Linked DNA regions of Leisingera sp. NJS204. The protein of the gene in region 1 interacts with the protein of each later gene in a pairwise test. Links are inferred from orthologs where the notes say so. Each region holds a gene or a part of one and is shown on either strand. Other genes may lie near its edges. The genes, in order: leuS and ligA.

What was found.
Region 2: the proteins of leuS (region 1) and ligA interact in binary tests that used the Escherichia coli proteins (3 or more experiments, as listed by UniProt). The link is inferred for Leisingera sp. NJS204 from one-to-one orthologs.

The regions. Positions count from the first base shown.
Region 1 is NZ_CP035417.1:3,869,434-3,884,369, forward strand. What follows is about bases 5,547-8,698. They hold leuS (leucine--tRNA ligase), read left to right. Parts: upstream 5,547-5,916; coding sequence 5,917-8,481; downstream 8,482-8,698. Other genes in these bases: ETW24_RS18770 (DUF3576 domain-containing protein), read left to right, coding at 5,547-5,828; lptE (LPS assembly lipoprotein LptE), read left to right, coding at 8,468-8,698. Outside these bases: ETW24_RS18740 (exodeoxyribonuclease III), read right to left, coding at 1-490; ETW24_RS18745 (response regulator transcription factor), read right to left, coding at 725-1,411; ribA (GTP cyclohydrolase II), read left to right, coding at 1,585-2,673; ETW24_RS18755 (L,D-transpeptidase family protein), read left to right, coding at 2,670-3,182; ETW24_RS18760 (YggS family pyridoxal phosphate-dependent enzyme), read right to left, coding at 3,240-3,890; ETW24_RS18765 (porin), read right to left, coding at 4,014-5,009; more of ETW24_RS18770, read left to right, coding at 5,340-5,546; more of lptE, read left to right, coding at 8,699-8,983; holA (DNA polymerase III subunit delta), read left to right, coding at 8,980-10,008; ETW24_RS18790 (glutathione S-transferase family protein), read left to right, coding at 10,084-10,674; ETW24_RS18795 (TIGR03862 family flavoprotein), read right to left, coding at 10,647-11,846; ETW24_RS18800 (GntR family transcriptional regulator), read right to left, coding at 11,982-12,683; ETW24_RS18805 (TRAP transporter substrate-binding protein), read left to right, coding at 12,888-13,973; ETW24_RS18810 (TRAP transporter small permease subunit), read left to right, coding at 14,039-14,536; ETW24_RS18815 (TRAP transporter large permease), read left to right, coding at 14,533-14,936.
Region 2 is NZ_CP035417.1:1,809,685-1,824,450, forward strand. Bases 6,687-9,668 are described here. They hold ligA (NAD-dependent DNA ligase LigA), read left to right. Parts: upstream 6,687-7,042; coding sequence 7,043-9,295; downstream 9,296-9,668. Other genes in these bases: ctrA (response regulator transcription factor CtrA), read left to right, coding at 6,687-6,873; recG (ATP-dependent DNA helicase RecG), read left to right, coding at 9,292-9,668. Outside these bases: outer membrane protein assembly factor BamA, read left to right, coding at 1-312; ETW24_RS08915 (OmpH family outer membrane protein), read left to right, coding at 386-931; 3-hydroxyacyl-ACP dehydratase FabZ, read left to right, coding at 1,007-1,477; lpxA (acyl-ACP--UDP-N-acetylglucosamine O-acyltransferase), read left to right, coding at 1,479-2,264; ETW24_RS08930 (LpxI family protein), read left to right, coding at 2,269-3,057; lpxB (lipid-A-disaccharide synthase), read left to right, coding at 3,054-4,220; tRNA 2-thiouridine(34) synthase MnmA, read right to left, coding at 4,456-5,601; CtrA inhibitor SciP, read left to right, coding at 5,749-6,036; more of ctrA, read left to right, coding at 6,154-6,686; more of recG, read left to right, coding at 9,669-11,382; ETW24_RS25100 (hypothetical protein), read left to right, coding at 11,531-11,653; ETW24_RS08965 (iron-sulfur cluster assembly scaffold protein), read right to left, coding at 11,944-12,396; hisI (phosphoribosyl-AMP cyclohydrolase), read left to right, coding at 12,474-12,845; tRNA glutamyl-Q(34) synthetase GluQRS, read right to left, coding at 12,875-13,735; ETW24_RS08980 (class I SAM-dependent DNA methyltransferase), read right to left, coding at 13,732-14,346; methylenetetrahydrofolate--tRNA-(uracil(54)-C(5))-methyltransferase (FADH(2)-oxidizing) TrmFO, read right to left, coding at 14,380-14,766. UniProt on the Escherichia coli protein: DNA ligase that catalyzes the formation of phosphodiester linkages between 5'-phosphoryl and 3'-hydroxyl groups in double-stranded DNA using NAD as a coenzyme and as the energy source for the reaction.

The DNA.
Region 1 (14,936 bases):
TGTGGTCCCAGACATCATCCTCGCGCGGGGCGATATTAAGATCCCCGACCAGGATGGATTTTTCCGGTTTATCGGCCTGGAACCAGTCGCGCATCTCCGTGAGGTAATCGAGCTTCTGGCCGAATTTCTCGTTCTTTTCCCGGTCCGGCACATCGCCGCCCGCCGGGACATAGAAGTTGTGGATCACCACCCCGTTTTCCAGCCGTCCGGCCACATGGCGGGCATGGCCAAGGCTGGCAAAATCCTGATCCCCTGCATCCTCAATCGGCAAGCGCGACAGGATCGCCACCCCGTTGTAGCCTTTCTGGCCGCGCGCAACCATGTGGCTGTAGCCCAGGGCTGCAAAGCCTTCCAACGGAATCTTGTCCACCGGGCTTTTGCACTCTTGCAGGCAAAGCACATCCGGCCCCTCCTCCTGCAACAGTTTCTGCACAATCGGTTCGCGCAGGCGGACCGAGTTGATATTCCAGGTGGCAAGAGTAAATGGCATCGCGCGCCTCATCGTGAAATCCGGGTTCCGGCGCGATACTGCCTGTCCGGGCCTGGAAGGGCCAGAGATGAAATGGCCCGTGTGTGTAAACAATACAGACAAAAAAAGGCCGGGCATCACGCCCGGCCAAGTCCAACAGGGAGGTGCATACCGTGACCCGGATATGCGCGGGATAGGGTCAGTTTTAAAGGTGAACCTCAGGTTCTTCTTTGATCTGGCTCAACGCCGATTACATCACGCGACCAGCCGGTAACCGCCGGATTCCGTCACCAACAGGCGTGCATTCGACGGATCGGGCTCAATTTTCTGCCGCAGCCGGTAAATATGGGTTTCCAGCGTATGCGTGGTCACGCCTGCATTGTATCCCCACACCTCATGCAGCAGAACATCCCGCGGCACCACACCATCGCTGGAGCGATAGAGAAACTTGAGGATGTTGGTTTCCTTCTCGGTCAACCGGATCTTACGTTCATCTTCCGCGATCAAAAGCTTCATCGACGGTTTAAAGGTATAAGGGCCAAGCGCAAATACCGCATCCTCGGATTGTTCATGCTGACGCAGCTGCGCCCGAATCCGGGCCAGCAGCACCGGGAACTTGAAGGGTTTAGAGACATAGTCATTGGCGCCGGCATCCAGACCCAGAATAGTGTCGGCATCGCTGTCGTGGCCTGTCAGCATCAAGACTGGAGCCTTCACTCCCTGCTTGCGCAGCAGGCGGCACAGTTCGCGCCCGTCCGTATCCGGCAAGCCCACGTCCAGAATAATCAGATCATAGAGGGCCTCCTTGGCGCGCTCCATCGCGCCTTGACCGTTCTCTGCCTCGAATACATCGAAGTCCTCGGTCATCACCAGCTGCTCGCTCAAGGCCTCTCGCAGGTCTTCATCATCATCAACCAGCAGAATTTTTTTCAGTTGCGCCATCGGCTCGCCCTCCTGTTCACATGACAACACATGCGCATCCCTTGCGCCCTCGGCAAGATTTGCTGCAATACTCTCACGCCGACGTGTCCATGGCAGGGAAAATGTTTCACATCCGTTGCATTTGGGCGTAAAGACAGCGAGCCTTTGTTACAAAATAACACCGGAATCCCCGTATGAGCCTGATGCCCACTATAATCGAACTGCTGGCCCGTGCCCGGGTCGATCTGCGCATGGGCCTGCCGGTGGTATTGAGTGATGGAAAGAGTGCCGCGCTGGCAATTGCCGTGGAATCGCTGACAGAAACACGTCTGGCAGACATGCGTGCCTTGGGCGCTCCGACATTGGCCTTGACGGCCCGGCGGGCGGAAACCCTGAAGGCCCGGGTGTATGACGCGGACACCGCCCGCATTATTGTTCCCGGTACTGAGGGGCTGAAGTGGATCCAGTCGCTGGCCGACCCGGCGGATGATCTGAACACACCGATGAAGGGTCCATTTTCCAGCCAGCGCGGTGGCAGCGCAGACCTGCACCGGCTGGCAATTGCACTGGTGAAATCCGCGCGCCTGCTGCCAGCTGCTGCTCTTGTGCCTATCAGCGATCCGTCCGGGTTTGCCGCGGCACACGGCCTTACCAGCATTTCTCGTGCAGCTGCAGAACCGCTGCTGAGCCAAAGCTCCCCTCTGCACCCGGTCGCAGCTGCCCGCCTGCCAATGAATGCCGCCGAAGCCGGCAGGCTTCACATCTTCCGCCCTGAGGATGGCGCCGAGGAGCATTATGCTGTGGAAATCGGCCGCCCCGACAGATCCAAACCGGTTCTGGCCCGGCTGCATTCGGCCTGCTTCACCGGCGACGTGCTGGGCTCGCTGAAATGCGATTGCGGCCCGCAGCTGCAGGGCGCACTGGCACAGATGGGCGCGGAAGGTGCTGGTGTCCTTCTGTACCTGAATCAGGAGGGCCGCGGGATCGGCCTTGCCAACAAAATGCGGGCCTATTCACTGCAGGACCAGGGCTTTGATACGGTGGAGGCCAATCACCGTCTGGGGTTTGAGGATGACGAGCGCGACTTCCGCCTAGGCGCCTCTATTTTGCAAGAATTGGGTTTCTCCCAAGTGCGGCTGCTGACCAACAACCCGAACAAGATTGCGATGATGCAAAAGACCGGCGTGCATGTGGCGGAACGGGTGGCGCTGAAAGTGGGTGAAAATGCCCACAACCAGCATTACCTGGCGACCAAGGCCCGGAAATCCGGGCATATGCTGTGACATCACCCGCCGATCTGGTCCTGACCCCCCGCGGCGTGCGGTTTCTGGGTCGGGTGCTGCCGTGCACAATCGGCAAAGGCGGGCTGTCCCGGAACAAACGCGAAGGGGATGGCGCGACTCCCATTGGCGTGCATCGCATTGCAGGCATGTATTACCGCCCCGACAGGCTGTACCGCCCTGCCTCCTGGGCCAAGCCTATTGGTCCGCGGGACCTATGGTCGGATGATTCAGGAGATGCAAATTACAACCACCATGTGCGGGCGCCTTATCCGTTCAGTCACGAACGACTGCGGCGCAGCGATCCGCTCTATGATCTGGTTTTGATCACCGATTGGAACTGGCCAACCGCAATTCCGGGAAGCGGTTCCGCAATCTTCCTTCATCAATGGCGCGGCCCTGGATACCCCACTGAAGGCTGCATCGCTTTCTCGCGCGCGGATCTCCATTGGCTTGCTGACCGGGTTCAGCCTGGATCCCGGGTTATCGTCCCGCCTCTGGCACGCACCTGACGCAACCAAGACTTTTCAAAAAGTCTTGGCAAAAGTTTTGCCTAAAACTTTTGTGCCTCAATAGGTGCGGGCGCCGAAAATGGCAGAACCGACGCGAACATGGGTGGCGCCAAGGGCTATGGCTTTCTCGAAATCGCCGCTCATTCCCATCGACAAGCCATTCAACCCGTTGCGCTCAGCAATCTTTGCCAGCAGCGCGAAATGCAAGCTAGCCTCTTCTTCCACCGGCGGGATGCACATCAGCCCCTTTAGAGGCAGATCAAGCTGGCGGCACTCTGCGATGAAAGCATCTGCATCGGACGGCAACACGCCTGCTTTTTGCTCCTCCTCGCCGGTATTCACTTGAATGAACAATTCGGGGCATTTGCCCAACTCCTGCGCCAGCCTGGCCAGCGTATTGGCCAGTTTGGGCCGGTCGACTGAGTGGATGCTCTCAAACAGCTCCATCGCCTGGCGGGTTTTGTTGGTCTGCAGCGGGCCGATCAAATGCAAATCGATACCGTCAAATTGCTCGACGAACCCGGGCCATTTTCCAGCCGCTTCCTGCACCTTGTTTTCACCGAAACAGCGATGGCCTTCCTGCAGCACCGCCTCGACCCGCTCGTCCGGCTGCACTTTGGAAACCGCAATCAGCTGCACACTGCCCGGCATACGGCCGGCCTGCTTCTCAGCTTTGGCAACTCGGGATCTGATCTCTTCAAGCGGCATGGGTTTGGCCTCGTAGCTGTTTAGCCGCAAAAAACACTGTTTGCCCGCAAATGTTAAGCCACAAAAGGAAAGGGCGGGCTCCCGAAGGAACCCGCCCCGAATTCACGCTAGGCGTGCTTCAGCTTAGAAGCTGAAGTACAGACCTGCCTGAACAGTGGTGAAGTCGGAGGACGATTCAACCGCACCCGCTTCGAACGACACGCCGCCGCCCAGATCGTAGGAGTAGTTGATGCCGAAGGCGGTGCCGTCGGTGCCGTTAACACCGGTGCCCGCCGGGTTGTCTTCGCTGCTCACGAAGGCAACCAGAGTGGAGGCTGCGCCCAGCTCAACGTTGCCGGCCAGGGTGATTTTGTCGACGTCTTGTGCAACGCCGCCAACAGTCACTGCGTCCATGTTGTTGCCGTATGCAAGGCGAACACCGAACTGACCCAGGTCACCTGCAACGGTGAAGACCAGTTTGTCTTCGGTTGCGACGTTGGAGTCCTGGTAGCCCAGAGCGGCAGTCCAGTCACCGAAGGTGTAGGCAACATGCACAGCAGTACGCTCGGTGCCGTTTGCGGAACCGGCAACGGTGCCGCCGTTTGCCTGGGAGTAGGACAGGTGACCCGAGAAACCGCCAGCGGAGTACAGAGCTTCGATGCCGTTACGGCCGGCTGCTGCGGAGGTGTAGGTGTCCCAGTCAAAGCCGTTGCCCGCAACGTTGGTCACCAGCGAGTTAAAGCCGGCGCCGTCGATGCCGATACCAACCGAACGGGTTTCCAGGTAGAAGCCCGGCATGTTGTCGATCGCGCCCCAGATGTTGCCAACGTTCACACGCAGGCCGCCGTATGCGACGTGGAACTGTGCGCCGTTGAACGCGCCGGTGCCGGGTGTGCCATCACGGTTTTCGAACTGGGCACGAGCACGTGCGCCAACGGTCACGCCGCCATCGGTTTCGGTCGACGCGTCGAAGGTGAAGCGCAGACGGCTGGTGATGTTGGTCTCGGAACGGCCAACAACGGTTTTGTTGGCTTCGTTGTAGTCCAGACCAAAACGGCCATAGCCGGAGATTTTGACTTCGGCCGCGGCCATGCCTGCGGTGGCGATCAGCGCGGTGGTCGCGAAGAGAACCTTTTTCATGTTTTTCCCTCGGTTTTCTAATCTTAAGCCCAAACCGGGGAATCCGGCGTGGGTATGCCAAGGGGTTTCGCTCTTTCGCCCCCGTTTTGGCAAGTCTTGGGAAAGTCGGGCGAAACGATGCGGTCCGGGATGGTGCAGCTATGCCACAGTCTGCCTCGCTACTGCACCGGATGGACGCAAGCACACAGGTTTGCATGCTGCTGCACCATCGGCCGATCACTCCGGAGGCGTATCGCACGACGGGAGGACCTTCTATATAGGGCAAAGCACTTGCTCCGCCCGCGCCGCTTGCGCTAGGTGTTCGCCCAGAAATTGGCTCTGGGAGCGGTTATGATCAGAACAAAGACTCTGCAGGCAACTTTGGCCGGCGCAATATGCCTCAGTCTTGCTGCATGCGGCGGCAACAAGGACCGCAGCCAGGATGGCACCCTGCTGGGCAAGGACCGGTTGGCGGTTGATGAAATCGGGGCACAAAGCAATCCATCCTCTATCTGGGATGTGTTCCGCGGCCAGCCGGACCAGAACGTGCAGGTCAACCGCTACCTGTGGGCGGCCAGCCTGGACGTGCTGAACTTCCTGCCGGTGCAATCGGTTGATCCCTTCACCGGTGTTATCATCACGGGCTATGGCACCCCGCCTGGCGGCGGCCGCACCTACCGGGCCACCGTTCACATAAAGGATCCGGCCCTGGACGCGCGTTCCTTGAACGTTGCGCTGCAATCCAAGGGCGGCCCCGTCAGCGCCAGCACGTCCCGCGCAGTTGAGGACGCGATTCTTTCCCGCGCACGGCAGCTGCGGATCGCGGATAAAAAACTCTGACCCGCTGCGCTCTGGAAACACCAGCCAAACCCCATTATCAGAAGCGCCGGGCCACTTGCCCGGCGTTTTCATGCAAAGGACCGCTCTGATGTCGCGTTACTCCGCCACGGAAATCGAAGCTAAATGGCAGGAAGCTTGGGACAAGGCCGGGATATTTCAGGCCAAGCGCACCGGCGGCAAGCCGAAGTATTATGTGCTGGAAATGTTCCCCTACCCATCGGGCAAGCTGCACATGGGCCATGTGCGCAACTACACGATGGGCGATGTGATCGCACGCTACAAGCTGTCCACCGGCCATAATGTGCTGCATCCGATGGGGTTTGACGCCTTCGGCATGCCTGCGGAGAACGCCGCAATGGCCTCGGGCGGGCACCCCAAGGACTGGACCTACTCCAATATCGACACGATGGTCGAGCAGATGAAGCCGCTGGGGCTGTCGCTGGACTGGAGCCGCATGTTCGCCACCTGTGATCCGGAGTATTACGGCCAGCAGCAAGCGCTGTTCCTTGATTTCCTGGACAAGGGCCTGGTCTACCGCAAGAACGCCGTAGTGAATTGGGACCCCATCGACATGACCGTGCTGGCCAACGAGCAGGTCGAAAACGGCCGCGGCTGGCGCTCCGGTGCGCTGGTGGAGCGGCGCGAGCTGACGCAGTGGTTCTTCAAGATCTCCGATTTCTCCGAAGAGCTGCTGTCGGCGCTGGATGGCTTGGAGAACTGGCCGGCCAAAGTCCGCCTGATGCAGGAAAACTGGATCGGCAAGTCGCGCGGCCTTCAGTTTTCGTTTGAACGCACCGACGGCGCAGAGCCGATTGAAGTCTACACCACCCGCCCGGATACGCTGATGGGCGCGTCTTTTGTCGGCATCTCGCCCGATCATCCGATTGCCAAGGCGCTGGAAGCCGAATCGGAAGAGGTTGCAGCGTTTGTCGCCGAGTGCCGCAAGGGCGGCACCACCGAGGAAGCCATCGAGACCGCCGAGAAGCTGGGTTATGACACCGGTATCCGGGTAAAGCACCCGCTGAACCCGGACTGGGAGCTGCCGGTCTGGATCGCCAATTTCATCCTGATGGATTACGGCACAGGCGCGATTTTTGCCTGCCCGGCGCATGACCAGCGCGACCTGGACTTCTGCCGCAAGTATGACCTGCCGGTCACCAACGCCTTCTTTGCACCGGATCAGGACGCGCCAGTCGCGGCCGAGGCTCTGGTGCCGCCGAAGTCCGAAAAAGTCCGCTGGGTCAATCACTTCGCCGGGCTGACCGAGGCGACCGGCGAAGAAGCGGTCAACGCCACCGTTGACTTCGCGGAAAAAGCCGGCTGGGGCCAGGGTGTCACCAAATACCGCCTGCGCGACTGGGGGCTGAGCCGCCAGCGCTACTGGGGCTGCCCGATCCCTGTCGTCCATTGCGAAGACTGCGGCGTGGTGCCGGAGAAGAAAGAGAACCTGCCGATCGCCCTGCCCTATGACGAAGACGGCAAACCCATCGACTTTTCCGTGCCGGGCAACCCGCTGGACCGTCATCCGACATGGCGCAACTGCGAATGCCCGTCCTGCGGCAAGCCTGCGCAGCGCGAAACCGACACCATGGACACTTTCGTCGATTCGTCCTGGTATTTCTCCCGCTTCACCGCGCCGCGCGCCGAAACGCCCACCGATCTGGCCGAGGCCGAATACTGGATGAACGTCGACCAGTACATCGGCGGCATTGAGCACGCGATTCTGCACCTGCTGTACTCGCGCTTCTTTGCCCGCGCGATGCAGATCTGCGGCCACCTGCCAGAGAAATCCGCAGAACCCTTTGACGCGCTGTTCACCCAGGGCATGGTGACCCACGCGATCTACAAGACCACCGGCGGCAATCACCGCCCGGTTTACCACTACCCCGAGGAAGTGGAGCTGCGCGAAGGCAAGGGCTTCCTGAAGGACGGCACCGAGGTAGAAATTATCCCCTCTGCCAAGATGTCCAAGTCAAAGAACAACGTGGTGGACCCGCTGCACATCATCTCATCCTTCGGCGCCGACACCGCACGTTGGTTCGTGCTGTCCGATTCGCCGCCCGAACGCGATGTGGAATGGACCGCCGCCGGGGCCGAGGCTTCCTATAAACACCTGAACCGGGTCTGGAACCTGTGCGACCGGATCGGCGAAATGGACCCGGATGCGGCGGGTGAAGGCGACGAAGCGTTGCTGCGCGAGACACATAAATGCATCCGCGACGTGACCCTGGGTGTCGATTCCTTTGGCTTTAATGCGGCAATTGCAAAGCTTTATGCCTTTACCAACACGCTTGCCAAATCCAAGGCCAGCGCATCGGTCCAGAAGCAGGCGATCATGACGTTGGCACAGCTGATGGCGCCGATGACCCCGCATCTGGCTGAAGACATCTGGAACCATCAGGGCGGCAAAGGCTTGTGCGCCACCGCGCCCTGGCCGGTTGCGGATGAGGCCATGCTGGTTGAGGACACGGTCACCCTTCCGATCCAGATCAACGGCAAGCGCCGCGGTGAAATCGAAGTCGCCAAAGATCTGGACAAGGCAGAGGTTGAAAAACGCGCCCTGGCACACGAAGCTGTGCAAAAGGCGCTGAATGGCGGCGCGCCGAAAAAGGTGATCGTGGTGCCGGGCCGGATTGTGAATGTCGTTGCTTAACCGCAGAACCCTGTTGCTGGCCCTGCCCCTGGTGGCAGCGGCCTGCGGCTTTACCCCGGTGTACGCCCCTGGCGGCACCGGCTCCGCTCTGTATGGGCAGATCGAGGTTCAGGCGCCGGAGGAGATCAAGGGCGCCACCGGCACCGACGCCTACTTCCTGGTGCAGAATCTGGAGCAGCGCCTGGGCCGCGGTGGCAGTGCTGCCTACAAGCTGGACCTGACGCTCAGCACCCAGGAAGAAGGCCAGGCAATCACCGCGGGCAATGAGATCACCCGCTATTCGGTGATCGGCAGTGCTGGCTTTTCTCTGACCCGCTTGTCGGATGGCAAGGTGACCTCCAGCGGCACCGTGCAGAACTTTACCGGCTACTCCGCAACCGGCTCTACCGTGGAGACGCTGGCAGGTGAACGTGACGCGCATGAGCGGCTGATGGTCATTCTGGCCGATCAGATCACCGCACAGATTCTGGCAACCGCGGATCTCTCCGCGCCGGTGGAATGAAGCTCTCTCCGCGCGAAGCGGATGGCTATTTCGCCAAACCTGATCCGGGCAAGACCGGCATCCTGATCTATGGCGCCGACGCCATGCGCGTGTCGCTTAAGCGGCAGCAGGTGCTGGCGTCCCTGCTTGGCCCCGGTGCCGAAGAAGAAATGCGCCTGACCCGCCTGCCCGGCAGCGACCTGCGCAAGGATCCAGCACAGTTGCTGGATGCCGTGAAGGCGGTGGGGTTCTTTCCCGGTGTCCGGGCGGTTTTTGTCGAAGGCGCCAATGACACCGCCACGCCTGCCATTGCGACAGCGCTGGAAGACTGGCAGCCGGGGGATGCGCAGATTGTAGTCACAGCCGGGCAGCTCAAGGCCGCCTCGAAGCTGCGGAAGGCGTTTGAAGGCCACCGAAATGCCTATTCGGTGGGAATCTACGACGACCCGCCCTCGCGCGCCGAGATCGAACGGATCCTGGGGGAGGCTGGTATCCGGGACGTCCCCGGTGACAGCATGTCAGCGCTGACGGATATCGCCAATGATACCGGCCCCGGCGACTTCTCCCGCATGATCGAGAAGCTGGCGCTTTATAAACACGGCGACAGCAGCCCGCTGTCACTGGAGGATATCGGCGCCGTTGCTCCGCAATCGACCGAGGCCACGCTGGACGATGTTCTGAATGTGGTGGCCGAAGCCCGCAGTACCGAAATCGGGCCGCTGATCCGCCGCCTTCAAGCACAAGGCACCAATGCCGTGACGCTCTGCATCGGGGCAACCCGGCACTTCCGCACGCTCTACACCATTGCCGCTGCACCCGGCGGCCCTGCCCAGGGCATCGGCCAGCTGCGCCCGCCGCTATACGGCAAACGCCGCGACCGGATGCTGCGCCAGGCACAGAACTGGGGCGCAAGCCGGCTGGAAACCGCGCTGACGATCATTACCGATACCGACCTGGCGCTGCGTTCCGCCGGTCAAACCGCGCCGGCGCTGGCGCTGATGGAGCGCGCCCTGATCCGGCTGGCCATGCTGGGCCGCGCCCGCTGATCCAGTAATGCCTCTCCTGGCTTGATCCCCCCTGCTGTGCCGCCCATCTTAGGGACACACAACAGGAGAGAGACGATGTACACCGTCACCGGAATTCCGCTCACCCGCACGTTCCGGGTGCTTTGGGCGCTTGAAGAACTTGGGCAGCCCTATGAGCTGAAACAGCACGGCCCCCGCAGCCCGGAAGTTCAGGCGCTGAACGTCTCGGGCAAGGTGCCAGTGCTGCAGGCCGAAGGCGAGGCCATCAGCGATTCAACTGCCATTCTCACTTATCTCGCTGACAAGCACAGCGCCCTGACCGCACCCGCCGGCACGATAGCCCGTGCCAAGCAGGATGCGATGACGCATCTCCTGCTGGACGAAGTGGATGCTGTGCTGTGGGCAGCGGCCCGCCACAGCTTCATCTTGCCGGAAGATCAGCGGGTGCCGGAGGTGAAAGGCAGCCTGAAGTGGGAATTTGCCCATAATCTGGCGCGGCTTGAAGATAAGATGGGTGCGGAATTCCTGATGGGTACGGAATTCACAATCGCCGACATCATCTGCACCCATTGCCTGAATTGGGCCCATAGCGCCAAATTTCCAGTCGAGGGCGAGAGACTGCTGGATTATGGACACCGGATGCGGCAACGCGAAGCCTATCAGCGGGTTGCCGCACTCGCCAAGTAATGTGCCGCTGCCCGGCCCGCCCAACGCCCGGTGGCCAGGCACGCAGTCAGCAGATAACCGCCCGTCGGCGCTTCCCAATCCAGCATTTCCCCGGCGCAGAACGTGCCGGGGATTTGTTTCAGCATCAGGCCGTTGTCCATCGCGTCCCGCCGCACGCCGCCAGCGGTGGAGATCGCCTCGTCCATCGGCCGCAGGCCCGCGTGATTGACGGGCAGCGTTTTGATCAACCGGGCTAAGGCCTGGACATCCTGCGGCAAGGGCCGTCCGAATTCCTGCAATACTGCTGCCCGTGCATCGCCCAGCTTGAGCACCTTTCGCAGATGGTTTGAAACGCTCGCCTTGCCGCGCGGGCGGGACAGGCGGCGGATGACTTCTGCCGTTTCCAGGTCCGGAAGCAGATCCATCTGCAATGTCTCTCCCTCCCGTACCGCGGCGCAGACGGAATAGACGCCGCCGCCTTCCAGCCCGCGCTCCGATATCACGGCTTCCCCACGCGAAGACAATGGGCCGGCGTGCAATGCTATACCCTTAAGCGGCTGCCCGAATTGCGGTGCCATGTGATCGGACCAATCCACCAGAAGCCCCGCATTGGCAGGTTTGAACGGTGCAATCTCTACAGCTTTTCCGTCCAGCAGAGGGACCCAGCCCGCGTCCGACCCAAGCCGCGCCCAGCTGGCGCCGCCCAGTGCCAGGACCACTGCCCTGGCTTCTATCCGCTTCGGCCCGTCCGGCGTATCAAATGCAAGCCCTGTGCCCTCCCAGCCAGCCCAGCGCCAGCGCGTGCGGATCTGTGCGCCGAAACCATCAAGGCGTGCCAGCCAGGCGCGCAGCAGCGGAGAGGCTTTCATGACTGTCGGGAACACCCGGCCTGTCGAGCCGGTGAACAGCTCGCTCCCCAATCCCTGCGCCCAATCCTGAACGGCCTGTGAATCACAGGCGCGGATCATTGGCGCCAGCCAGTCTGCGGCCTCTCCATAGCGGGTGATCAACTGGCTAAACGGTTCGTCCTTGGTCAGATTCAAGCCGGACTTGCCCGCCATCAGGAGCTTGCGCGCCACCGACGGCTTGGCCTCAGCCACCAGCACGCGGTGCCCGGCGCGGCCCAGCTCCTCGGCGGCCATCAGCCCTGCAGGCCCGGCGCCGATCACCACTGCATCCCAAGTTTCTGTCATGCCATCCCCTTGCCAGCGCCCGTTTCCAGCGCCCGGCGCCAGCGCTTTTTTTCGCTGCATCGAGCCAAGGCCCATGTATTTCCGTTCCAATCTGCCCGCATCGCGGCCGGCCATTCCCGAGCGCTCAGCATTGCATCAACCCTGAGTGAACAGCTGATAGCCCGGGTGGGCAACGGCGCGCAGGCTGGTGATCGGGGCGTCGCCGATCCAAGTCGTGCGTTCCATGACAAACAGTGCGTCTCCGATCGCACTCTGGAGAATTTCGCTGTCGTCCTTGGTTCCAGGGCGGGCATAAAGACGCAAATCGCACCTGCTGTAGGGGCGGTTGCGGACAAGCCATTCGTTTGCGCTTTCGCGTGTCAGGTCCACCGTATTTATTTCCGGCACGGTTTCCAGGCAGATCCAGCGGTCCTCGAAGATATAGGGGCGGCTGTCGGCAAGATGCAAAGCTTCAACCCGCAGCATCGGCCGGGCTTCATGCAGGCCGAAGTTTGCCATTATGGCCGGGCTGGACCGCTGTACCGACTGCCTGATCAACTGGTAGCGGTACACGCAGCCTTTCTGTTCGACCTCCAGCCTGGTGATCGGGATGTTCAGGGTTGCGCGGGTCACAGGATCGCGCTGCACCATTGTGCCGCCCTTGCGGCGCCGTTCCACCAGACCGCTTTGAGCCAGATCCCGCATGGCCCGGTGAACGGTGGAGCGGGCACAGCCGAACCGTGCGGCAAACTCCTCGTCCCGCGGCAGTTTGTCTCCCGGCCCATAGGTGGAGTTCAGGATCATCTCCCGGATGCTGTCCCGGATGGTTACCCAGGAATGCCGTGGCTTGTCCGTCAATATTCATCCCCCAGGTCAAACGGGAAAATGTTTGCCGCCGCTCCATATTGCATTCTGCGCAGAAAGGCGAACTTGAACCGCGCAACTGTGATTGACAATAATATGTAGCTACATATTAATGTAAAGCGCCTACAAAACATAACAAAGTCTGCGCTGCCGGCATCCGCCCATCGCAGATGCACCGACAGACGGAGGAATGGAGACATGGAAAGACGCGCGTTTTTGAAAACCGGCGTATTGGGTGCAACGGCAACAGCGCTGGCCAGCCCCGCCATTGCCCAGGGCAAGATGCAATGGAAGATGGTCACCGCCTGGCCGAAGAACCTGCCTGGACCCGGTGTGGCGGCACAGATGCTGGCTGACCGGATCACCACCCTTTCAGGCGGCCGGATCGAGGTGAAGCTTTTCGCCGCCGGTGAGCTGGTTCCGGGCCGCGGCGTGTTTGACGCGGTTTCTGAAGGCACCGCCGAGCTGTATCACGCCGTGCCGGCCTATTGGGGATCGAAATCCAAAGGTATCCTGCTGTTCGGCTCGCAGCCTTTCGGTCTGCGCGCAGATGAGCAGTTCGGCTGGATGTACCACGGCGGCGGCCAGGCGCTTTATGACGAGATGTACGGCCGCTTCGGGATCAAACCGTTCCTGTGCGGCAACTCCGGCCCGCAGTGGGGCGGCTGGTTCAAGACCGAGATCAACTCTGCCGAGGACCTGAAGGGCCTCAAGTTCCGCACCACCGGGCTGGCCTCGGAAATGGCATCGAAACTTGGCATGGCGGCCGAGGCCACCAGCGGCCCGGCGATGTTCCAGGGCCTGCAGACCGGGGCGCTGGATGCCGGTGAATTCATTGGCCCCTGGACCGACAGCGCGCTCGGCTATTACCAAGTGGCCAAGAATTATTACTGGCCCGGTGTCGGCGAACCTTCCTCGGCCGAGGAATGCGGTGTCAATGCCGCGGCCTTCGGGAACCTGCCGGAAGACTTGCAGCAGGTTGTGTCGCTGGCCTGCGAAAGCCTCTACAATCCGGTTTGGACGGAATACACCACCAAACACGCCCTGGCGCTGAAGAAGATGGTCGAAGAGGATGGCGTGCAGGTGAAGATGTTCCCCGAGGATGTGATCGCCGCGATGGGCGCCGCTGCCAAGGAGGTGATCACCGACTTGCAGGAAGACGACGATGAGCTGGTGCGCCGCATTACCGAAAGCTTCCTTGGCTACCGCGACAGCATCGGCAGCTATATGACCTATGCCGATAACGGCCAGATGAACGCCCGTGCTTCGGTAATGGGTTACTGACGGGCAGCAACGGCAGCCGGCGCCCGGAACGGCGGGCGCCGGCTTTTTGATGGGGAGAGAGCGGAATGCGGCGGATTGCAAATGCGCTGGACGGTATCAACCGGGGGCTGGCGCATGTGGTGCGCTGGCTGGCGCTGATCATGGTGCTGACACAGTTTGCGATCGTGGTCGGCCGCTATGTGTTCGGAGTGAATTCCATCGCCGCACAGGAAAGCGTCCTTTATATGCATGCAACCCTGTTCATGCTCGCCGCCGGCTACACGCTGCTTGTCGACAAACATGTGCGTGTTGACGTGTTTTACGCCGGCCTCAGCCCCCGGTCGCAGCGCCGCATCGACATTTTCGGGCACCTGTTCCTGCTGCTGCCATCAATGGCCGCGCTTCTGTACTGGTCCTGGCCGTCTGTGCGGAATTCCTGGGCTATTTTCGAAGGTCCGATTGCAGTCGGCGGCATCGAAGCCGTTTTCCTGCTGAAATCGCTGATCCCGGCGTTCTGCGTCCTGGTGATGCTGCAATCTGCTGCCCTGCTGATCCGCCTGTTTTCCGAAAGTGACGCCCAATGACCGCATACCTTGACCTGATCATGTTCGCAGCTCTGATGGCAGCGATCCTCATTGGGTTTCCGGTGGCCTTTTCCATCGCCGGCGTTGCGATCATCTTTGCCTGTCTCGGGTGGATACTGGGCGTGATGGACATCTCGCTGCTGGGCGCGCTTGGCCAACGGGTATTCGGCCTGCTGAGCAACCAGGTGCTGATCGCCATTCCACTGTTCGTTCTGATGGGGGCGATCCTGGAGAAAAGCCGCATTGCCGAAGAACTCCTGGACACGATGGGGCGGCTGTTCGGCCAGCTGAAGGGCGGCCTGGGCATTTCGGTGGTGCTGGTGGGTGCGCTGCTGGCGGCCTCGACCGGCATTGTCGGCGCCACGGTTGTGGCCATGGGTATGATCGCCCTGCCGGCCAT
Region 2 (14,766 bases), 2.1 Mb from region 1 along the record:
CTAGGCGGCAACTATTATGCGGTGGCCCGCTTTGATGCGGAATTCCCACTGGGTCTGCCGGAAGAATTGGGGATGCGCGGCGCCCTGTTCTATGATGTTGGCAGCCTTTGGGGAACGCAGAACGTTGATACTTCTGGCACCAGCGGCAACGGTGTCGTGGGGTCCAGCAGATCGTTCCGCCACGTCGTTGGCGTCTCTCTGCTGTGGACCACCGGGATCGGCCCGCTGCGCTTCAACTTCTCGAAAGCCCTCCAGAAAGAGGACTTTGACCAGGAGCAGAGTTTCGACCTGACCTTGCAGGCGCGGTTCTGATCTGGTGCGGCGGCCTGCGCCCAGTTATTGGGCAGCGCTTGGTCTAACCATAGCGCTGTCCGGGTCCGGGACGGTGCCGGCCCTGGCCCAGGAGCCGGCTTCTCCACCCCCCAATACGGGCGCGGAATTCCAGCTGGGCCTGCCGCAAAGCGGCATCCTCACCATCCAGCCTGACCGGCTGTTTTCCGAAAGCGCCTTTGGCAAGCGGGTGGAGCGCGAGATTGAGGCCGAGGGCGCGGTGCTGACCGCGGAAAACCGCCGCATCGAGGCTGAACTGCGCGCCGAGGAACTGGAGCTGACCGAACGCCGCAGCGACATGGCGCCGGACGCCTTCCGCGCCCTAGCGGATGCTTTTGATCAGAAGGTGCAGGAAACCCGGCGCCGCCAGGACCAGAAGTTGCGTGAAATCAACCAGATGGGCGAGGAAGCCCGGAGGGAGTTCATCGCCGCCTCACTGCCGGTACTGCAGCAGATCATGCGGGAGACCGGCGCAGGGGCGATTCTGGATCATGCCTCGGTGTTTCTGAGCGCCAATGCCGCTGATATCACCAGCCTGGCAATCGGCCGGATAGACGAGGTTCTTGGCGATGGCGCAGCAGATGAGGAGAGTGAGCGCTGAGTGTGCGAACTTGCCCAACTGCCCTCTGCTTGCTAGGGACGGCGCAGCATAATTGACGATAATGGGAAACCACGCATGACCACCGAGCTGCAAAATGCTGACATTCAACTGATCCAGCGGATTCTGCCGCACCGCTACCCGTTCCTGCTGGTCGACAAGGTGGTTGATATCGACAGCTACAAATCGGCGCGCGGCATCAAGAATGTCACCATGAACGAGCCGCATTTCCAGGGCCATTTCCCGGGAACGCCGATCATGCCGGGTGTTACCATCGTCGAGGCGATGGCGCAGACCGCAGGCGTGATGCTGGGCGTTGGCATGGACATGGTCGATACCGACCTGCTGATCTATTTCATGAACATCGACAAATGCAAATTCCGCCGCAAGGTGGTGCCTGGCGACGTGCTGGAAATGCATGTGGAGACGCTGCGCGGCAAACCGGGCGGCAAGATCTTCAAGTTCCTGGGTCGCGCCACGGTGGACGGCGAAGTCGCCGCAGAAGCCGAATTCACTGCGATGGTAGACCGCCAGGTGGAGGGCGCCTGAAATGAGCAGCATCCACCCCAGCGCCATTATTGAAGACGGTGCCAAAATCGGCGAGGGCTGCGAGATCGGCCCGTTCTGCCTGGTTGGACCTGACGTTGTGCTGGGGGACCGGGTTGTTCTGAAATCCCATGTGGTGGTCACTGGCGACACCGAGATCGGCGATGAAACCGTTGTCTTCTCTTTTTCGGTGCTGGGCGAGATCCCGCAGGACCTGAAGTTCAAGGGCGAGAAGTGCAAGACCGTGATCGGCAAGCGCAACCGTTTCCGCGAACATGTGACGGTGAATGCCGGCACCGGCGGCGGCGGCGGCGTGACCCGTATCGGCGACGACGGGTTGTTCATGGCAGGCTGCCACATCGCCCATGATGCCCAGGTCGGCGACCGGGTGATTGTGGTGAACTCCGCCGCGGTGGCGGGCCACTGCGTGCTGGAGGATGACGTGATCATCGGCGGCCTGTCAGGCATCCACCAATGGGTGCGCATCGGCCGCGGCGCCATCATCGGCGCGGTCACCATGGTGACCAATGATGTGATCCCCTACGGGTTGGTCCAGGCGCAGCGGGGCGAGCTGGACGGGTTGAACCTGGTCGGCCTCAAACGCCGCGGTGTCGCCCGCAGCGACATCACAGCCTTGCGTGCCGCGTTCCAGATGCTGGCCCAGGGCGAGGGCACCTTTCAGGAGCGCGCCAAGCGGCTGGGGGACGAGAGCGACAGCGAATACGTGCAGCGGATCGTCGCCTTTATCACCGGCGGCAGCGACCGCTCTTTCCTGACACCGGGGGGCTGAGACCATGCTGGCAGTGATTGCAGGTACCGGTGAACTGCCGGCTGAAGTTGTCTCCCGTGTTGCCGGCCGGCCGCTGATCTGTGCGATGGCAGGGTCGGAACCTGATGCGGTGGATGCGGAAGTGACATTCCGGTTTGAACAGCTGGGATCCTTTCTGGAACGCTTGAAGGCCGCAGACGTGACCGAGATCTGCATGGCAGGCGCGGTGCGCCGTCCCAATATCGACCCTTCGGCCATTGATGCCGCGACGATGCCGCTGGTTCCGGTGCTGCAGGCGGCGCTGGCCGCTGGCGATGACGGGGCATTGCGGGCGATCATTGGCATTTTTGAACAGGCCGGGTTCACTGTCCGCGCCGCGCATGAAGTGGCGCCGGATCTGCTGATGGCAGAGGGCGTGCCAACCAAGGTGCAGCCGGGGGAACTGGACAAGGCGGATGCTGTGCGGGGCGCTGAAATTGTCGCCGCCATGTGTGCGGCTGATATCGGCCAGTCCTGTGCAGTACGCAAGCAGCAGGCCATTGCGGTCGAGAACATCTTCGGCACCGACTGGATGCTGGCCTCGCTGCTGCACCGCCCGGATGGGCAGGGCGGTTTGCTGTTCAAGGCGCCGAAACCGGCGCAGGACCGCCGTGCTGACCTCCCCACCATTGGTGCCGGGACAGTGGAAGCCGCGGCCAGGGCCGGATTGTCCGGCATCGCATTGGAAGCAGGCGGCGTGATCGTGCTGGATCAGGAGGCGGTGATTTCGGCCTGTAACCGGCTGGGCCTGTTCCTGTGGCTGCGCAAGGGATGAGCCTGCGGGTGTTCATTCTGGCGGGCGAGCCTTCGGGCGACCGGCTGGGCGGGGCGCTTATGGCGGGATTGAAACAGCTGGCGCCGGAGGCCGTTTTCGACGGCATCGGCGGCGCGCTGATGGCTGAGCAGGGGCTGGTCTCGCGGTTTCCGATGGATGAGCTTTCGGTGATGGGGCTGGCCGAGGTGCTGCCGAAGTACCGCCATCTGAAACGCCGGATCCGGGAAACTGCCGATGCGGTTCTGGAAACCAGGCCGGATGTGCTGATCACTATCGACAGCCCGGATTTCTCGCTGCGGGTGGCGCGGCTGGTCAAAGAGCAAAGCAATATCCGCACGGTTCATTACGTGGCGCCCTCGGTTTGGGCGTGGCGGCCCAAACGGGCAGGCAAAATGGCTGAGGTCATCGACCATGTGCTGGCGCTGCTGCCGTTTGAGCCGCCCCTTATGGAGAAGGCCGGGATGGCCTGCGACTTTGCCGGCCACCCGGTGGTCGCCGAGCCGCAGGCCACGCGCGAAGAGGTTGCTGCGTTCCGGCAGGAATTTGGTCTGGGGAATGCGCCCTTTGTGCTGGCGCTGCCAGGTTCGCGGCGCTCTGAGATATCGCGGCTGGCGCCGGACTTCGGGGCGGCCTTGAAACGGTTCCTGGAGACGCACCCGGACTATAAGGTGGTCGTTCCTGCTGCCGCACCGGTGGCAGGGCTGGTTGCGGAGGCTTTGCAAGGCTGGCCCGAAGGCACAGTCCTGATCGACCCGAACAAATTTGATCCCGCCTCGGCCAAGGCCCACAAACGCGCCGCCTTTGCTGCGGCGGATCTGGCGCTGGCCGCTTCTGGCACGGTGTCGCTGGAACTGGCCGCCGCGGCCACGCCGATGGTGATTGCCTACAAATTCCAATGGCTGACCTGGCAGATCATGAAACGCATGGCGCTGATCGACACTGTGACGCTGGTCAACCTGGTGAGCGATACCCGCGTGGTGCCGGAATGTCTGGGGCCGGAGTGCACACCGGACAATATAGCTGCCCGGCTGGCTGCGGTGGCAGCAGATCCCGGCGCGCAACTGGGTGCCATGGACGTAACTATGCAACGTCTTGGCAAGGGCGGTGAAGAGCCCGGCCTACGGGCGGCGCGGGCTGTCTTGGACCGTCTCCCCCAGATGTAAGGTCAGAGCGCGGCGGAGACTGACGCTTCCGCCGCGCGGCTTTCGGTAGCGCGGGCGCTGCGCCCCCGCGCGGGGCGTGCCGCCTACGCACAGAAAAACATCTGCGGACCGGCAGGATGATGCGGTGGGTTTGATTCTGCGGAGAAGCGCCTGAGGGCAGGACCGGCCTCAGGCGCTTTTGCAATCTTATGGGAATTGCCGGGTCAGGGAAGGCGCAATTGGCTGGCTGCGTTTCTCAGTAACCGCGCCAGATCCAGCCGCCGCCAAAGATGCGGGAGCCTTCGCTGGCGTAGAACACGCAGGCCTGACCGGGAGAGACGCCTTCCTCCGGTGTCAACAGCTCGACCTCGGCGGTTGTTTCGCTCAGAGGACGGATAATCGCCTCACGCGGGGGGCGGGTGGAGCGGACCCTGACCTTCACATGCCATTCATCCTGCGAGGTGAAGGCCGTGTCACCCAGCCAGTTGATTTCGCGCACCGGGATAGTGCGGGTGGCCAGCAGTTCCTTGGGGCCGACGACAACCTGTTTCGTGTCTACGTCCAGCTTCACCACGTACAGCGGCTCGGAAAGCCCGCCGATGCCCAGGCCGCGGCGCTGGCCGATGGTGTAATGAAGCACCCCGTCGTGGCGGCCCAGCACCCGTCCGTCGGAATGAACGATGTCGCCCGGCTCCGCAGCACCGGGGCGCAGTTTTTCGATCACCCCGGCATAGTTTCCGTCCGGCACAAAACAGATGTCCTGACTGTCCGGCTTGTCGGCCACCGCCAACCCGTACTGCGCCGCCATCTCCCGCGTTGCGTCCTTGGAGGGCAGGTGGCCCAGCGGAAAGCGCAGATAATCCAGTTGTTCCGGCGTCGTCGAGAACAGGAAGTAGCTCTGGTCGCGGTTTGCATCCTCGGCGCTGTGCAGCTCTGCCCCGTTTGCCCCCATCATGCGCTGGATGTAGTGGCCTGTGGCCATGCAGTCGGCCTCCAGATCCTTGGCGGTCTCCAGCAGGTCCTTGAACTTCACCCGCTCGTTGCAGCGGATGCAAGGCACCGGGGTTGCACCGGCCAGATAGCTGTCTGCGAACTCGTCAATCACCGCATCCTTAAAAATGTTCTCATAATCCAGGACGTAATGCGGGAAGCCGCGCTCCTCGGCGACGCGCCGCGCGTCGTGGATATCGATGCCCGCACAGCAGGCCCCCTTTTTGGCCAGCGCCGCGCCGTGATCGTAGAGCTGCAGTGTCACGCCGACCACGTCATAGCCCTGATCGGCCAAGTATGCAGCGACGACAGAGCTGTCGACACCGCCTGACATGGCCACCACCACCCGGGTTTCCGAGGGCGGTTTGGCAAAGCCGAGCGAGTTTAGTTTTGAGTCGTGATCCAGCGCCATGGGGCAGCTCCTGAAGGCAAGGGGGCAGGCGCCGCAGAATATAGGAAAATCCTACAGACTCTCAAGGGCCGTGGTTCACGTGCCGTTAAGCCTGATCGGAAATTCTTGTGCCAGACCTCAACGAAAAAGATCTTCGAGGGAAGAAAGATGTTTTTGAAGAAAGTTGACGGGCCGCGGGCCGTCACCCTGCCGGATGGCACCATCATGACCAGGGCGGATCTGCCGCCGGCAACCACCAGGCGCTGGGTTGCCTCTCGCAAGGCCGCGGTGGTGCGCGGTGTTCTGTACGGGCTGCTGCCTCAGAAGGAGGCCATGCAACGTTACGGGTTGAGCGAGGAAGAGTTCCGAAGCTGGGTTGCAGCGGTTGCAGACCATGGCGAAGAGGCCCTGAAAACCACGCGTCTCAAGAAATTCCGCAGCCCTGACGCAAAATAAACAAGCCCGCCCTTGAGTTGCATTTGTAAATTAACCATCATGGTAACGAGGCATTAACTTTTTTCCACCAAGGTTAACGCGACCTGAGGGAAACAGTGTACAGGCGGAGAAAATAATATGCGCATTCTGCTGGTTGAGGATGATCCGACCACGGCCAAAAGCATCGAACTGATGCTGACCCATGCCAACCTGAACGTCTACTCGACGGATTTGGGGGAAGAAGGGATCGATCTGGCTAAACTTTACGACTATGACCTGATCCTGCTGGATCTGGGGCTGCCCGATATGAACGGCCACGAGGTCCTGCGCCAGCTGCGCATGTCCCGTATCGAAACGCCGATTCTGATACTGTCCGGTGCCGATGATACCGACAATAAGATCAAGGGCTTCGGCTTTGGCGCGGATGACTATCTGACCAAGCCTTTCCACCGTGAGGAACTGGTGGCGCGGATCCATGCGATCATCCGCCGTTCCAAGGGGCATTCGCAGTCCATCATCAAGACCGGCAAGATTGCGGTCAACCTGGATGCCAAGACGGTTGAGACCGATGGCAAGGCGGTGCATCTGACCGGCAAGGAATACCAGATGCTGGAGCTTTTGTCGCTGCGCAAGGGCACCACGCTGACCAAGGAGATGTTCCTGAACCATCTTTATGGCGGCATGGATGAGCCTGAACTGAAGATCATTGATGTTTTCATCTGCAAGTTGCGTAAGAAGCTCAGCAACGCAACAGGCGGCGAGAATTACATCGAAACCGTCTGGGGCCGCGGTTATGTGCTGCGTGATCCGCAGGAAGACCACCTGTCAGGCGGCCAGCGAATGGCTGTCGGCGCCTGAAAGGATGATCACCCGGGCGGCACATGATAATGTGCCGCCGGTTGCAAGGACCTGCCGGTTGGCGGGTCTTTTTGCTTTTTGACGCCTGCAGCATGCGGGCTGTCAGATGCGCTGGACGCGGCCAGCGCGGCAGCTTATCACCAAAAGGGAGAACGAAGAGGGACCGCGCGTGGCAGAGAAAACAGAAAAAGACGTGGCCAACCTGTCGGCTGAAGAAGCGCAGGCCGAGTTTCACGGACTGGAAGAACAGCTTCGTGCGGCGGATTTGGCCTATCATCAGGCCGATGCGCCAGAAATCAGCGATGCGGCGTATGATTCGCTGAAACGGCGCTATCGTGCGCTGGCAGAGGCGTATCCGGATCTAGCGGCAGATGCCACTCAACTTGATGCGGTGGGGGCTCCGGTTGCCTCTGGCTTTGGCAAGATCCCCCATTCGGTGCGGATGCTGTCGCTGGGCAACGCGTTTGAAGATGAGGACGTCGCCGATTTCGACCGCAGCATCCGCAAATACCTGGGCCTCACGCCTTCTGATGGATTGTCGTTTACCGCCGAACCCAAGATCGACGGGCTATCGCTGTCACTGCGCTATGAACAGGGCGTTCTGATCCAGGCGGCAACGCGCGGCGATGGCAGCATTGGTGAAAATGTGACCGCCAACGCCCGAACCATTGCCGACATTCCGCAGCAGCTGCACGGCGCGCCGGATGTTCTGGAAGTGCGCGGCGAAGTCTACATGAGCCACGCTGACTTTGAGGCGCTGAATGCCCGGCACGAAGAACGCGGCGGCAAGGTTTTTGCCAATCCGCGCAACGCCGCCGCAGGATCGCTGCGGCAGCTGGATGCGGAAATCACCCGGGCCCGGCCTTTGCGGTTTTTTGCTTACAGCTGGGGTGAGTTGAGTGAACCTCTGGCAGAAACGCAGATGGAGGCAATTGCGCGGCTGCACTCCCTGGGGTTTCAAACAAACCCGCTGACCCGGTTGTGCGCAACTCTTGAAGAGATGATCAGCCACTACCGCAGTATCGAAGAACAGCGCGCAACGCTTGGCTATGACATTGATGGCGTTGTGTATAAGGTCAATGATCTGGCCTTGCAGGGGCGGCTGGGCTTCCGCTCCACCACGCCCCGCTGGGCGATCGCGCATAAGTTTCCGGCGGAACTCGCCTGGACCCGGCTGGAGTCCATCGACATTCAGGTCGGACGCACCGGCGCGCTCAGCCCTGTGGCCCGCCTCACCCCTGTGACCGTAGGCGGGGTGGTGGTGTCGAATGCGACGCTGCACAACGAGGATTACATTCAGGGCCGCGATTCAAAGGGCGAGGAGATCCGGGGCGGCAAGGACATCCGCATCGGTGATTGGGTGCAGATATACCGGGCCGGTGACGTAATCCCGAAAGTGGCCGATGTGGATCTGACCAAGCGGCCCGCGGATGTCGCGCCCTATCAGTTCCCGCAAACTTGCCCGGAATGCGCCAGCCCGGCTGTGCGCGAGGAAGGCGATGCCGTGCGGCGCTGTTCCGGCGGCCTGATCTGCCCGGCGCAAGCGGTGGAAAAGCTGAAGCATTTTGTGTCCCGCGCAGCCTTTGACATTGAGGGTCTGGGCGCCAAACAGGTGGAGCAGTTTCATGCAGACGAGTGGGTGAAGGAACCCGCTGATATCTTTGATTTGCAAGAAAATTATGGATCCGGACTACAGCAGCTGAAGAACCGCGAAGGGTGGGGTGAAAAATCTGCGGATAACCTGTTTGCTGCGATTGCTGAAAAACGCACCATCCCGATGGCCAAACTGATATTTGCCCTGGGCATCCGCCACGCGGGCGAAGTTGCCGGCCGGGATCTGGCATTGCATTACCGGGATTGGCACGCGATGGCGGAGGCGGTTGACGCCGCACGACCCGCTGCGCTGGCGCACCGGGCAGCGGACGAAGCTGAGGAGGCTGAACGCCAGTCTGCCGCTCGGGAAGGCCGCCGTGCCCGCATCAAGGACGCCCGCGATGCGGCGATTGCCGCTTGCGGTGTTCCTGCCGGGGCTGCGTCCGTTTGGGCGGACCTTATCGGTGTCGATGGGATTGGCGCGGTGCTGGGCCTGTCCCTGTCAGATGCCTTTGCCAACCCCGAAGAACGCGCGGCCTTTGACCGGCTGGTGGCCAAGCTGACCATTGTGCCGCCGGACGCGCCTGCGGCGGACAGCCCGGTGGCGGGCAAGACCGTGGTCTTTACCGGCACGCTGGAAAAGATGACCCGCGCCGAAGCCAAGGCGCGGGCCGAAGCTTTGGGTGCCAAAGTGTCCGGCTCGGTGTCCAAAAAGACCGACATTCTGGTGGCCGGACCGGGCGCGGGGTCCAAGGCCAAGAAGGCGGCTGATCTGGGTATCAGAACAATGGACGAAGATAGCTGGCTGGAGCTGATTGCAGAGGCATGAGCGGACGTCCCGAAATCCTGTTTCCGCTGTTTGCCGGGGCCGAGACCTTGCAGGGGGTCGGTCCGAAGACTGCACAATCCCTCACCCAGGTTGAGGTCGAGACACCGCGTGACTTGCTGTTTTCGCTGCCGTATTCGGTGGTGGACCGGCGGCGGCGCGATACTATCCGCGGGGTGGATCTGCCCGCCGTCGTTACAGTTGAAGTGACCATCGGCAGTCACCGCCCCGCCCGTAACCGGGGCGGCGCATACCGGATCCATGTGGAAGATGCGGAGACTGAATTCCAGCTTGTGTTCTTCCACGGCCGCAGCCGTTACCTTGAGGCTCAGCTGCCGGAGGGCGCGCGCCGTGTGGTCTCGGGCAAGCTGGAACTGTTTGACGGTCTGGCCCAGATGGTTCACCCGGACCACATGCTGCCGGTTGAGGAAGCGCATGAGATCCCGGAGTATGAGCCGGTCTACAGCCTGACCCACGGGGTTACCCAGAAAACCATGTATAAGGCGGCGCAAAGCGCGCTGTCGCGGATGCCGGAGCTGGCCGAATGGATCGACCCGGCGCAGATGCTGAAGGAAGCCTGGCCTGCCTGGCATGACGCGTTGCAAACGGCCCATGCACCGCAGGGTCCCGGTGATTTGGACCCGCAGGCGCCGGCTCGGGCGCGGCTGGCCTATGATGAGCTGTTTTCCCATCAGCTGACCCTGGCGCTTGCCCGCCAAACCGAACGTAAAGTTCGCGGTATTCAAAGCCAGGCCACCGGACGGCTGCAATCCCGCGTGCTCAAGGTTCTTCCGTACCGGCCGACCAGCGCGCAAGCCCGCGCGATTGACGAAATTTCGGCGGATATGGCCACTGGCAACCGGATGAACCGGCTTTTGCAGGGGGACGTGGGTTCTGGCAAAACCTTGGTTGCTTTCATGGCCTTGCTGGTTGCTGTTGAAGCAGGCGGGCAGGGTGTGATGATGGCTCCCACGGGGATTCTGGCGCAGCAGCATATGGAAGGGCTTGCACCGCTGGCCGAGGACGCAGGTGTGGTGATTGAGATCCTTACCGGACGCGACAAAGGCGCGGAGCGCAAGGCCAAGCTGGCGGCGCTGAAACGCGGTGACATTCACATCCTGGTCGGTACCCACGCGGTGTTCCAGCAAGATGTGGAATTCCGCGATCTGCGGCTGGCCATTGTCGACGAACAGCACCGCTTCGGGGTGCGCCAGCGGATGGAGCTTGCGGAGAAGGGCAAGGGTGCTGATGTCCTGGTGATGACCGCAACGCCGATCCCGCGCTCCCTGGCACTGGCACAATATGGCGACATGGATGTTTCAGTGCTGGACGAGAAACCACCGGGGCGCAAGCCGGTCAAGACCGCGGTGATCAGCACCGAGCGGATGCAGGAGGTGGTCGATCATCTGCGCAAGGCGATATCTGAAGGGCGTCAGTGTTACTGGGTTTGCCCGCTGGTCGATGAATCCGAGCTGAGCGACCTGACCGCCGCCGAGGAACGGTTCAAGCATCTGCGCGCCATTTTGGGCGAGGGCACTGTGGGATTGGTGCATGGCCAGATGCCGCCTGCGGACAAAGATGCGGCCATGGCGGTGTTCCAAAATGGCGATACCAAGGTTCTGGTGGCCACCACGGTGATTGAGGTGGGGGTGAACGTTCCGAATGCCTCGATCATGGTGATTGAGCGGGCAGAGATCTTTGGCCTGGCGCAGCTGCACCAGCTGCGCGGCAGGGTGGGGCGCGGCAGTGCCCAGTCAACCTGCCTGTTGATGTACCAGCCTCCGTTGACTGAGGGCGGGCGTAAACGGCTTGAGGTCCTGCGCGAATCCGAGGACGGCTTCCGCATTTCGGAAACCGACCTGCAGATGCGCGGCGCGGGGGATATGATCGGTACCGCGCAATCCGGCCTGCCGCGGTTCCGTATTGCCGATTTGGAACGCCAGGCAGGGCTGATGGCGGTGGCGCAAAGCGACGCGCGGGCGCTGCTGGCCGCCGATCCCAAACTGGACAGCCCCCGCGGTAAGGCTGCGCGTGTTCTTCTGTGGCTGATGAAGCAGGATCAGGCAATCCGTTTGATTACAGTGGGTTAACGCGCATTCCAAAGCGTGTTCTCTGACGGTGTTCCAATCTGTTCGCAAATGTTCTCAAAAAGTTCTTTACAGGCGTTCTTGAAAATGAGAACAAAGGGGCAACAAACTTGCCAGAGAGCGAAGAGACTGACCGGAGGAGGCCCGAGCCATGATTGCACAGATCAAAACCACCATGCAGAACGCCCATTCGACCCTGCTGGAGGACGCCATCGGCGCGGCCTCGCTGATGGTGATGCTGGTGGCGGCACTGCATCTTCCAGGGCTGTTCTGATCCGCTTTTCCCATTCCTGATTGCATCTGCTGTGCCGGGCCGGCCCTTTCCTGTCCCGGACTGCCCGAGGGATCAACCGCCTGTCCCGATCCCCAACTTGGATTGCCTCAATATCCAGCCTGGCCTGCCCGGGTCCCGCACAGCAGAGCATGACTGCCGCCGCCATCCTGCCCGGATGCGCGGCGGTTTTTTATTTGAGGGGAGAGTGATCACTCAGCGTAGTGCTTTGCACAGGTGCAGGCCGCGTGGCGATATTTCGGGCTATCTGTGCAGGCGTGCAAAAGGCCGCGTCAGGCGCAGTGCTCCTTGGCGGCGGTCTGCATAGCTTCCAGCGTTGCCTCCAGCGCCAGCATGATCGAGGCGTGGCGGTTCTTGAACTCGCGCGCAGGCTGCAGCACTTCCAGCCCGTCAAAAGGCGCGTCCGGCACCGGGCCGTTCTGGGTCAGCATCGCCTTCAGCTGGTCGCGGGCGGTCTCAACCTCTTCCAGCGAGCGGCCGATGATATGGGCACCCACCACTGCCGCCGAGGCCTGTCCCAGCGCGCAAGCCTTTACGTCCTGGCCGAAATCCGCGATCCGCCCGTCTGTCACAGAAATGTCGACGGTCACGGCAGAGCCGCAAAGCGGCGAGCGTTTCTTGACAGTGGCACTGGGAGATTCGAGCCTGTCGAGATGCGGAATATCCGCCGCCAGCGCCAGGATGCGGGTGGAGTACAGTTTGATCAGATCACTTTCGCCAGACATGTCTTTCCCGGGCTTTCCCTGCTTGGTTCTTCCCCATACATAGGGAGCCGAACAGCAGATGCAAAAGGTTTTTACCCATGTCTATTGCCGCGTCCTTTGATCCCGCCAGCCTGACCTATAATGACGCCGGGCTGATCCCCTGCATTGCGCAGGACGAAGCTTCGGGCGAGGTTCTGATGATGGCCTGGATGAATGCCGATGCGGTGGCGCGCACGCTGGAGACCAGGAACGTGACCTATTGGTCGCGGTCGCGCCAGGCATTTTGGGTGAAGGGGGAAACCTCAGGCCACGTGCAGGAACTGATAGACCTGCGGGTGGATTGCGACCGGGATTGCCTGCTGGCGCTGGTGCGTCAAACCGGGGCGGCCTGCCATACCAACCGGCGGACCTGTTTTTATACTGCGGTGCGCGGCGGCGAAGAGATTGAGCTGATGAAGCCGATGGGCTGAACAAGGGTACGGCCCTGGCGGGGATACTTTTAGCCAGAAGAAGCGGTCAGGCCGGCCATTTCGCGGATGTCCTGCGGGGTGGCCCCATCGGCGCGGTATTTGGCGATGGCGCGGGCATCGTCGCGTTTGGCAAGGCGCTTGCCAGCCTCGTCGCGGATCAGGCGGTGGTGGTGGTAAACGGGCGTGGGCAATCCAAGCAGGCTTTGCAACAGCACGTGGATCTGTGTGGCCTCAAAAAGGTCAGCACCGCGTACTGCATGTGTGATGCCTTGATCCGCGTCATCAACAACAACGGACAGATGGTAGGATGTGCCCAAATTCCGGCGCACCAGGATGATGTCGCCAACGGTCATGATCAATTGTTCCGGGTCCAGGGGATGGATGCCTTCGAACTCCGGGCTGGTTTCCGTGAAGCTGCGTAAATCAGCTGCCTGGACGGCTTTCATCATGTTCAGCCGGATCACGTCCTTGTCCGTGGCCTCGGATGCCGGGCGCTCGCGGCAGGTGCCTGGGTAGATGCGCCCGTCGGGACCGAATTGCGGAACCCCTTCTTGCGGGGCGCCTGCGGCGGTCTCGATATCGGCACGGTTGCAGCGGCAGGGATAGGTCAGGCCCATCACTGTCAATTGGTCCAGTGCGGCGCGATAACGGGGCAGGCGGTCCGACTGGCGCAATACCGGCTGCGGCCAAGTCAGGCCGAGCCACTCCAGATCCTCAAAAATCTGCGCCTCCCATTCGGCGCGCGCGCGGGACTGATCAATATCTTCGATGCGCAGCAAAAATGTGCCGCCTTCCGCCATGGCCATATCGTGCGCCAGGATGGCGGAATAGGCATGGCCCAGGTGCAGCGGTCCGGTTGGCGACGGTGCAAATCTGGTGGTGAATGTCACGCTTTCTCAATTACATAAACTGTGGACTTCAAGTCGATTCCAGGGAGGTGGTCGCCGTGCTCCCGGAATAACAGCCGGGCGGCCGAACAGTCCAGCCATTCATTGAGTTTGCCGGTATAGGCGCGGTCTTCCAGTGCGTGATCATTGTAGGAAAAGGCAAACAGCCCGCCGCGCGGCAAGGCATGCAGGATCATGTCGAATACCGCTGGCGGGGCTGCGCCAGTGCCCAGAACGCCGCAGCCGGTGATCTGGCGGTAGGCGCCCTGCGGGATCGGCTTGCTGTCCTTGACATCAATCTGTGTCAATGTGCGGTAGACGCCCTTGCTGCGGGCCTGGGTGAGCATTTCGTCAGACGGTTCCATACCATCCACAGTGTCAAACCCCTGCAACCGCAGCGCCAAGCCTGACAGGCCGGTGCCGCAGCCGAAGTCGAGAACGGGCACACTCATGTCCGGTTGGAACTGTGCCAAGGCTTCGGCGATACGGCCCGGTGTGGCGTAACCGTTCTCGGCGATCTCAGCGTCATAAGAAGCGGCCCACTGGTTGTAGTGATCCAGGGTCGCTTCCGGTGTTTCAAGGTCGTAGGCCTTGTCCAGAAACTTTTCGCTCATGCAGTAAGTTTAGGCCCGGCAGCCGCAGCCCGTCTAGGAAAAGTTGCTGAGCCACTCTTGCCAGACATCCTTGGCGCGGTCGGTATAGGCCTTGTAGCGGTCCTTGCGGCCGCGGCGGCCGCCCTTCAGACCGTCAACCGGCCGGAACAAGCCGAAGTTCACGTTCATCGGCTGGAAAGTCTTGGCCTCGGCGCCGCCGGTGATGTGGTGGATCAGCGCGCCCATGGCACTGTCCTGCGGCACATTCGGCAGCTGTTGACCGAGGATCTCCGCCGCGGCCAGCCGGCCTGCCAGCAGGCCCATGGCCGCACTTTCGACATAGCCCTCGACGCCGGTGATCTGGCCGGCAAAGCGAATGTTGGGCTTGGATTTCAGCCGCATCTGCGCGTCCAGCAGGGTGGGGGAATTCAGGAAGGTGTT